Regions from separate parts of the Candidatus Sodalis pierantonii str. SOPE genome, predicted to be linked through region 1. Evidence: predicted binding sites of a transcription regulator. Region 1 holds the regulator's gene; each other region holds the start of a gene.

Region 1 (3,282 bases):
GTTTCGATTGCAGCGGGTTGATTTACTACGCCTATAAAGACTTAATCCGCGTGCCGCTGCCGCGTACCGCGAATGAAATGTACCACTTGCGGGATGCTGCGCCGGTAAAAAAGAGCGAGTTGGAAAGCGGCGATCTGGTCTTTTTCCGCATCCGCATCCGCAACACGGCGGATCATGTCGGGGTTTATCTGGGCAATGGCCGTTTCATTCAGTCACCCCGCACCGGGCGTGACATCCGTATCAGCTACCTGAGCGAAGATTATTGGCAGGATCATTATGTCGGCGCCCGCCGCGTGATGACGCCTACCACCATTCGCTGACGGCCACGCGCGACAGCCTCTCCCCCTTGCCGTCGCAGCGCGGGTCTTAAGGGGCCTTTTGACGCCCCCGCCAGCTCACCGTGCCGATCCGCGCGTCGTTACTAGGCCGCAAATCAATCCCCCGCCCTTAGAAGTGGTTTAGGGATGATAAAAAAAAGGGCCTGGAGCCCTTTTTACCGTCTGGGTGATGTTCGGCCCGGCGCCAAACGCGATCAATCCAATACGGTGGTAAAGCTGAAGATAATGATGACCAACAGCGAAAAGACGGTAGTCGTTAACGACCAAGCAAAATCGCGGCTCATGATATTTCCTTTTAACGCTTCTGCGTCAGGTGGCTAAGTTAGTCGGTATTCGTTCTCTATCTTGCCATAGCCGTGGCCAAAAAGCATGTCCCGTCGGCGGCTCAACGCATATAACGCTTTCACTTTCTCGACAAGATCGAGGAAAATTGCCTTTTGTTGGCAGGCAAACGATTCACATAGCATTATCCCCTACTGCCGAGGGATCCAGGAGTAGTTTAGAGATGGCAACCATAAAAGATGTAGCCAAACACGCGGGGGTATCAACGACCACGGTTTCCCATGTGATTAATAAAACCCGCTTCGTGGCGCCGGAGACCAAACGCGCCGTATGGGACGCCATCAAACAGCTCAGCTATTCCCCCAGCGCGGTGGCGCGCAGCCTGAAGGTCAACCGCACCAAATCCATCGGTCTGTTGGCCAGCACCAGCGAAGCCCCCTATTTCGCCGAGATAATTGAATCCATAGAGCTTCACTGTTTTGCCAAACGCTACACCCTTATCCTGTGCAATTCCCACAACGAAACATCGAAACAGCAGGCCTATTTGCAAATGCTGGCGCAAAAGCGGGTCGATGGGCTGCTGGTGATGTGCGTTGAATACCCCGAAGCCCTGCTGCGGCTATTGGAAGAATATCGCCATATTCCCATGGTGGTGATGGATTGGGGTGAGGTGCGCGGCGATTTTACCGATACCATCGTCGATAATGCCTTTGCCGGCGGTTATATGGCCACCCGCTATTTACTCGATCGCGGCCACCGGGATATTGGCGCCATTCCCGGCCAGCTGGCGCGCAACACCGGCGGCGGACGCCACCGCGGTTATCTTCATGCGTTAAAAGAGGCCGATATTCTGCCCAACCAGGCCTGGATCGTTCAAGGTGATTTCGAACCGGCTTCCGGTTATCGCGCCATGCAACATATTCTGGCCCAGTCTCACCGTCCCAGCGCGATATTTTGCGGCGGCGGCGAGATGGCGATGGGCGCATTGTGCGCCATCCACGAGCATGGGCTGCGCGTACCGCAAGACATTTCACTGATAGGCTACGATAATGTCAGCCACTCACGGTATTTCACCCCCGCGCTTACCACGGTGGATCAGCCCAAGGCCGTATTGGGGGAATCCGCGCTGACCATGCTGCTTGATAGGATCATCAGCAAGCGGGAAGCCGCGCAGACAATTGAGGTCCATCCCACCCTGGTGGAGCGCTGTTCGGTGGCCGATGACCCCTACCATAACCGCTAATCTTGTGCCGTCGTTGGCTGAGGCCCCGTGTTTGCGGCGGCGTTGGCCATTATGCACGGCGTTTTACGCGCTACGTGGCCGCGCAAATTTCCCCGCGACGCAGAAATGAATAATAACTCTTTAGGCGCACTAACTCTTTGAGGAGTGTGACTGTTTCCCAAAGTTATCATTAACTTAGGCTATTATTCCTATTGCTGTTTTTGGAGTTGTCTAAAGCCGGATGCAGGCTTATACTCAATTACGTTAACAATTATAACGAGTTGTTTATTCATTTTGCTTTAGGGACGTGATGTTTACTCATGCATGCTTTTTCGTGCAAAGCAGCCGGTTTAACAACCATTCTGAGTTTCTATTCCTCTGTTAATTTGTCGTATCAGACACCACGGCTTACCGTGGATTCTTATAAAAGCTCGCAGGCAGCGCCTGGCTCTTCCTGACGAGGTATTTTTAGAAGAAAGGTGATGGAGAAGCTATGAGTTCCTCGTGTGTTGAAGACCTGAGCTTTCAGGATAACGCTTGGTATCGCATCGTCCATGAATTACTCGCTGAAGCCGACATTGAAATCAATGGTCCATTCGATATTCACGTCAACAACCCGGATTTTTTTAAGCGCGTACTACAGGACGGTTCACTGGGTTTAGGTGAAAGTTACATGGATGGCTGGTGGGATTGCGAACGGCTGGATATGTTTTTTCAGCGTGCGTTGCGCAGCGGACTGGAAAATAAGCTTCCCCATCATTTAAAAGATACCCTACGCGTCGCCGCGGCGCGCCTGACTAATCTCCAATCGCGCAAAAGGGCCTGGATCGTCGGTAAAGAACATTACGATTTAGGCAATGATCTCTTCTCGCTCATGCTCGATCCGTATATGCAATATTCCTGTGGTTATTGGCCTCATGCCGCCAGCCTTGAGCAGGCCCAGCAAAATAAACTGGAAATGATTTGCCAAAAACTGCAATTGCAGCCGGGGATGTCGGTTGCGGCTGGGGCGGTCTGGCGAATTATGCGGAACAACATTATGGCGTTAAAGTCCACGGCGTCACCATCTCGACCGAGCAGCAAAAGCTGGCGCAAACGCGTTGCGCAGGACAAGATGTCACGATTTTGTTGCAGGATTATCGCGATTTAAATTTGCAGTTCGATCGCATTGTCTCGGTAGGGATGTTCGAGCACGTGGGGCCGAAAAACTACCCAACCTATTTCGATGTGGTGGCCCGTAATTTGAAACCCGACGGCCTGCTTTTGCTGCACACCATCGGCACGAACCGGACCGATATGAATGTGGATCCATGGATCAACAGATATATCTTCCCGAACGGCTGCCTGCCGTCCGTACGGCATATCGTCGATGCCAGCGAGCCTCATTTCGTCATGGAAGACTGGCATAATTTCGGCGCGGATTATGATCGCACGCTCATG
Region 2 (3,282 bases), 820 kb from region 1:
GCGCTGCGCTTTTGCATGGGGCTGGCGTTGGGCGGGCTGCTACCCTGTATCGCCAGCGTCATTCGCCATAGTGTACCGGAGGCGAAGGTCGGCGGCCATTTGGGTATGCGCCCGGTCTTCCTCGGTACCTGCCTGCTGCTGGCTATCGGCGCGGGCTTCAACCAGCTGTGTCGCAACGCCCCCGCCCGTTCGGCGGGGGACGTTCAGGGTCGGCCGTGACGAGCGGACCAATAATGAAAAATGCGTCATGGTGCCAAGGCGGCACGCCCGCGTGGGGGAAGGAGGCTTGTGGGGAGCGCACCGCGGCCTAGGCTTTATGGGCCGGGCGCGCGATGTTGCGGTGGATCCCGCGGTCGTGTGCTGAGAAATATGCGTGGCGTAAAAGTGCGTGCGGTCATGCAGCGCGTACGGCGCTGCGGTAACCTTCGGTCATGAACTGAGCATCGTGGCGGGTGGGGGAAGGCGCCAGGGCGCGCCGTTACATCAGTCCTTTGAGCGCCGCTGGCGTTTCGCCGGCTGCCGGGTAATCTGGGTAACCTGGCTCTCCACCCAACCATCGCTCAAGCGAGTCGTCAGACGATCGCCGGCGCTTAGTTGACGGGTTTGTTTCACCACCGCGCCGTGGCTATCGGTCGTGACGCTGAACCCGCGCGCCAGGGTTTTCAGCGGGCTAACGCCTTCCAGCCGGGAGCAGAGCACCACAAAGGCATTATTTTGCCGGCTAACGCGGCGGCTTATGCTCTGGCTCAGTTGGTAACGCAGCGCCTGCAATTGCTGCTGGGCACGGTTGATGCGCGCCGTGGGCGCCTGCTGCTGCAAGCGTTGCCGCAAATGTTCGTGACGGCGCAGCGCCTGGCGCAGTTGCCCCTGGTGGCCGTCGTCCAGGCGGCGGCGCAGGGCCATCAGCGCGGTTTGCTGGCGGGCGAGTCGTAATTGAGGATGCTGCTGGTGCAGGCGATGCTGAAGACGGCCGTAGTGTTGTTGGCGCTGCGCGAGGAAATAATCCATCACCATTTCCAGCCGCTGCCGTTGAGACTGTAATTGACGCAACAGTTCCAACTGGTTGCGGCTTACTAGCTCGGCCGCCGCTGACGGCGTTGGCGCGCGCAAATCGGCGACAAAATCGGCGATGGTCACGTCGGTCTCATGGCCGACCGCGCTGACCACCGGCAAGTGGCTGGCGAAAATCGCCCGCGCCACCCGTTCATCGTTAAAGCTGCCGAGATCCTCCAGCGAACCGCCCCCGCGACCTACGATCAGCACATCGCACTCAGCGCGCCGATTGGCAGTTTCGATGGCGCGCATGATCTGCGGCGGCGCTTCCTGCCCCTGCACCGCAGTGGGGTAAACCACCACCGGCAGCGACGGATCGCGGCGTTTCAACACCTGCAAAATATCGTGCAGCGCCGCGCCGTTGGCGGAGGTAATCACCCCTACGCGGCGGGTCGGGCTGGGCAACGGCTGCTTATACTGCTGGCTGAACAGCCCTTCGTCGCTTAATTGCTGTTTAAGCTGCTCGAACTGCTGTTGCAGTAACCCGTCGCCGGCCGGCTGCATACTCTCGGCAATAAGCTGATAGTCGCCGCGCGGCTCATACAGCGTGAGCGTTGCGCGCACCAATACCTGTTGACCGTTGCGTGGCGAAAACGTGGTGCGGCGATTGGTGTTGCGAAACATGGCGCAGCGCACCTGGGCGCGGTTGTCCTTGAGCGTGAAGTACCAATGACCCGACGCAGGCTGGGAAAAATTGGATATCTCTCCCGTCAGCCACACCTGACCCATTTCGCCTTCCAACAGCTCGCGTACCGTTTTATTGAGACGGCTAACGGTAAAAATCAGGGAAGTGGGCGGGGTAGACATGTGAGCGGGATCAAACTCCATTGCAAAGTCTTAATCGATTGATATTACTCATTGCGAAACGGTAAGCAAGGATTTTTTGAAAATAGTGCTGGAGGCAACCGATTACGTTCTGTATAATGCCATGGCAATATTTTATCTGTTTCACATCCACCTTGGTGAGATATTGCTATGTTACGTATTGCTAAAGAAGCTCTGACATTCGACGACGTTCTGCTACTTCCCGCTCACTCCACGGTACTGCCCAACACGGCCGATCTCGGCACCCGATTGACTCAGAAAATACGCCTGAATATACCCATGCTGTCCGCGGCAATGGATACGGTAACCGAATCCAGCCTGGCTATCGCGCTGGCGCAAGAAGGCGGTATCGGCTTTATCCACAAAAACATGCCTATCGAACGCCAGGCGGAGGAAGTGGGTCGCGTGAAACGCCATGAGAGCGGTGTCGTAACCCATCCCCAATGCGTTACGCCCAGTACTACGCTTTCCGAGGTAAAAGAACTTACCGCGCGCAACGGTTTCGCCGGCTATCCGGTGGTAACGGAAGATAATGAACTGGTCGGGATCATTACGGGTCGCGACGTTCGCTTCGTCACCGATCTTAGCCAGCCGGTTTCCGCCGTGATGACGCCGAAAGAACGCCTGGTGACGGTTAAAGAAGGCGATGCTCGCGAAGTGGTGCTGGCCAAAATGCACGAAAAGCGCGTCGAAAAAGCGCTGGTGGTGGATGAGCAATTTCATCTGCTCGGCATGATAACGGTAAAAGATTTCCAAAAGGCCGAACGCAAACCCAATGCCTGTAAAGATGAACACGGCCGCTTGCGCGTCGGCGCGGCGGTAGGCGCCGGAGCCGGTAACGAAGAGCGCATCGACGCCCTGGTGAGCGCCGGCGTTGACGTCCTGCTTATCGATTCTTCCCATGGTCATTCCGAAGGCGTGCTGCAGCGTATCCGCGACACGCGCGCCAAATACCCCGACCTGCAAATTATCGGCGGCAACGTTGCTACCGGCGCCGGCGCGCTCGCGCTGGTCGAGGCGGGTGTCAGCGCGGTGAAAGTGGGCATCGGCCCCGGCTCCATTTGTACCACCCGCATCGTCACCGGCGTGGGTGTGCCGCAGATCACGGCTATTTCTGATGCAGTCGAAGCCCTGGAAGGTACCGGGATCCCGGTTATCGCCGACGGCGGCATCCGTTTTTCCGGCGATATCGCCAAAGCCATCGCCGCCGGCGCCGCCGGCGTTATGGTGGGATCGCTGTTGGCGGGCACCGAAGAATCCCCCGGCGAAATCGAACTGTTCCAAGGCCGCTCTTTCAAATCTTACCGCGGCATGGGGTCGCTGGGCGCGATGTCCAAGGGGTCGTCGGACCGGTATTTCCAGACCGACAACGCCGCCGATAAACTGGTGCCGGAAGGCATCGAA
Region 3 (3,282 bases), 1.1 Mb from region 1:
AACGCTGGCGGTCTTCCGCCTTGTCGATCGCGTCAGCGGTGGCGCCGATCATCTCCACGCCGAACGCTTTCAGCACCCCTTCACGCTCGAGCTCCAGGGCGCAGTTGAGCGCCGTTTGGCCGCCCATGGTTGGCAACAGCGCATCCGGCCGCTCTTTTTCGATAATTTTGTGCACCACTTCCCAGTGAATAGGCTCGATATAGGTTGCATCGGCCATGTCGGGGTCGGTCATAATGGTGGCGGGGTTGGAGTTCACCAGTACCACGCGATAGCCCTCTTCGCGCAGGGCTTTGCACGCTTGCGCGCCGGAATAATCGAACTCACACGCCTGGCCGATAACGATAGGACCGGCGCCCAGGATCAGGATACTTTTTATATCGGTACGTTTTGGCATCTCAGGCTCCTGATACGTTAGGCTGTGAGCGATAAGCGTTGATGAGCTCGATAAAATGGTCGAACAGCGGCGCGGCGTCGTGCGGGCCAGGGCTGGCCTCGGGATGCCCCTGGAAACTGAACGCCGGTTTGTCGGTGCGGTGCAGGCCCTGAAGCGTGCCGTCAAACAGTGAGGTATGGGTTACCCTGAGCGTGGCGGGCAGCGTTTTTTCATCCACCGCGAAGCCGTGGTTCTGGGCGGTGATCATCACCCGATCGGCCGCCAAATCTTTTACCGGGTGGTTGCCGCCGTGGTGACCGAATTTCATCTTCACCGTCTTGGCGCCGCTGGCCAGCGCCAGCAATTGATGGCCCAGGCAAATGCCGAACAGCGGAATATCGGTGGTGAGGAAGGTTTGGATGGCGGCGATCGCGTAATCGCAGGGCGCCGGATCCCCCGGGCCGTTGGCCAGGAAAATGCCATCGGGGTTCATGGCCAGCACCGTTTCAGCCGGCGTCTGCGCCGGCACCACCGTCAAGCGGCAGCCCCGATCCACCAGCATGCGCATGATATTGCGCTTGATCCCATAGTCATAAGCCACCACATGATAAGGCAGGTCAGTCGCCGGCGCGGGTAATCCTCCGTCCAGAGTCCAACTGCCCTGGGTCCAGCTGTACTGCTCAGTGGTACTCACCTCTTTCGCCAGGTCCATGCCATTCAGGCCGGGGAATTCGCGGGCTTTGCGCAGCGCCAGCTGCGCATCCGGATTATCGCCGGCGATGATGCAGCCGTTTTGCGCCCCTTTTTTCCGCAGCAGACGCGTCAGCTTACGGGTATCGATATCGGCGATGCCGACAATATTCTGCTGCTTCAGATAATCCGAGAGCGACAGCGTATCGCGAAAGTTGCTGGCGATGAGGGGCAGGTCGCGGATCACCAGCGCCTGCACGCGGGGGGATTCGTTGTCTGCTTCATTGGTGCCGGCATTGCCGATATGGGGATAAGTGAGAGTAACGATTTGGCGAGAATAGGAAGGATCAGTGAGGATTTCTTGATAACCAGTGATTGACGTATTGAAAACCACTTCCCCCACCGCCGTGCCCTCTGTCCCAATGGCCCGACCATGGAATTGGGTTCCGTCTTCCAGAACCAACAGCGCTGACTTTATCAAAACACCCTCCAAGGAATATTCAGTCATTATATTTGCATATTAATTCATTCAAACGGCATGAATCAATGCAAAAATCACCTGTAAGGTAGAATTTTGGCAAATTGGGCGCATTTTAAAGATGACCCTATAGTTTGTCTACCCTAAAGGGATATTTTTTAACTGTTTTCGTCCACTTTAGCGTAATGATGGCATGAATAGCGTAAAAAAGAGGATAAGACAGCCCAGGAAAACGGTTGCTCGCTATTTTGATGGCGCCAGAGCGGCAAGTGGTGCTCTTCGGCGCCTTTTGGCGGAGGAAACCGCTGATGGCGCCGTATAATCCCACGCTTAATGTTAAAAAAGGGGAGTTTAACGAGGGAATCAACCTAAATTGGCAAAAATCAGACCACTTAAGCGACCCACCCCTAATTATTCAATATAAACAAGCCGTTAATACGAACATATGAAGAAAACAATTTAGAAAAAACCCTATAATTTGTCAAGACCAAGCACATTTACCATATCAAAAAGGCCCTTTTTTTGGCCCGAAAGCCAAACGGCGGCACGCACCGCTCCGCTGGCGAAAGTCATTCTGCTTGACGCTTTATGGGTGATCTCCAGGCGCTCGCCGACCTCGGCAAACATGGCGGTATGCTCACCCACGATATCGCCGGCCCGCACCGTGGCAAAGCCGATGCTTTTCGCTTTGCGCTCGCCGGTATGGCCTTCACGGCTGTACACCGCGCAATCGGCAAGATCGCGCCCGAGGGCGCCGGCAATCGCTTCCCCCATGGCTAGCGCCGTGCCTGACGGGGCATCCACTTTATGGCGGTGATGCGCCTCGATAATTTCAATATCGGCCTCCTCCCCCATCACCTGCGCCGCTTTTTCCAGCAACTTAAGCATCAGATTGACCCCGACGCTGAAGTTGGCGGCGAAAACAATGCCCGTCTCCTGCGCCGCCGCGTGAATGGCCTCTTTCTGCGCATCGCTAAACCCCGTGGTGCCGATGACAATGCCTTTGCGATGCCCACGGCAAAAATCCAGGTACGCCAGGCTAGCGTCGGGTCGGGTAAAATCAATGAGGATATCAAAATCCTCTTTTACCGCCACGAGATCGTCGCTTATCGTGACGTCGAGGGCGCCGATACCTGCCAGCTCACCGGCGTCCATCCCGCACAATCCCGAACCGTCGCGGCTTAACGCCGCGCCCAGCGCCGCCTGTTCCGACTGCGCCACCGCCTGGATTAGCTGGCGCCCCATCCGGCCACCCGAGCCGGCGACCGCGATGCGGATTGTTATGTTGCTCATGGATCCTCTCACTTTTTTATCTTGTCGGTTATTCTCAGGTTAACCGTGCCGGAGCGCCGCCGCCAGCAGAAATCCGTGGTGATGATAAATTTGCGCTCGGGCGCGCAAAGGATGAGCTAGGCCGCTGACCGACGACATTTTTTTGCGCCGCGCAGCGCAAATTGAATGTTTATTCATAGCCAATGCGTTTTTACGCTTTCCCCATCGCGTAAAGCCGCTACACTTAGCGCTTATTGGCAAGCCAAAGATGAGGTCAGGACGGAGACGCTTTTTAGCGGTCAGGTGCGTCCGGTGGGCGATTATCGCGCCGAGCTGGGGGAATCCCCGGTCTGGTGCAGCCAGAGTCGGTCCCTATTGTGGGTCGATATTTTACAACGCCGATTGCTGCGCTATTGGCCGGAGCGGGATGCCATCGAACAGCGCAGGCTCGCGCCGCTGTTCAGCGCCG

The links. Region 1 encodes PurR, which represses purine synthesis genes. Its sites were predicted from a motif close to CANGCAAACGTTTGCNTG; they were not measured.
Region 2: a site for PurR is predicted at 1,952-1,969, ahead of guaB (IMP dehydrogenase). Genes of this name have one in related genera too.
Region 3: a site for PurR is predicted at 1,767-1,784, ahead of carA (glutamine-hydrolyzing carbamoyl-phosphate synthase small subunit). Genes of this name have one in related genera too.

What each region holds. Positions count from the first base shown of each region.
Region 1 is NZ_CP006568.1:2,491,941-2,495,222, forward strand. Features, by position in the region: partial or broken gene SOPEG_RS28805 (C40 family peptidase) at 1-320, shown strand, start outside; gene cydH (cytochrome bd-I oxidase subunit CydH) at 533-622, opposite strand; gene purR (HTH-type transcriptional repressor PurR) at 844-1,863, shown strand; partial or broken gene cfa (cyclopropane fatty acyl phospholipid synthase) at 2,336-3,282, shown strand, end outside.
Region 2 is NZ_CP006568.1:3,312,827-3,316,108, reverse strand. Features, by position in the region: gene SOPEG_RS16685 (MFS transporter) at 1-219, shown strand, start outside; gene xseA (exodeoxyribonuclease VII large subunit) at 484-1,860, opposite strand; gene guaB (IMP dehydrogenase) at 2,029-3,282, shown strand, end outside.
Region 3 is NZ_CP006568.1:1,427,689-1,430,970, reverse strand. Features, by position in the region: gene carB (carbamoyl-phosphate synthase large subunit) at 1-394, opposite strand, end outside; gene carA (glutamine-hydrolyzing carbamoyl-phosphate synthase small subunit) at 396-1,544, opposite strand; gene dapB (4-hydroxy-tetrahydrodipicolinate reductase) at 2,013-2,834, opposite strand; gene SOPEG_RS26075 (SMP-30/gluconolactonase/LRE family protein) at 3,000-3,282, shown strand, end outside.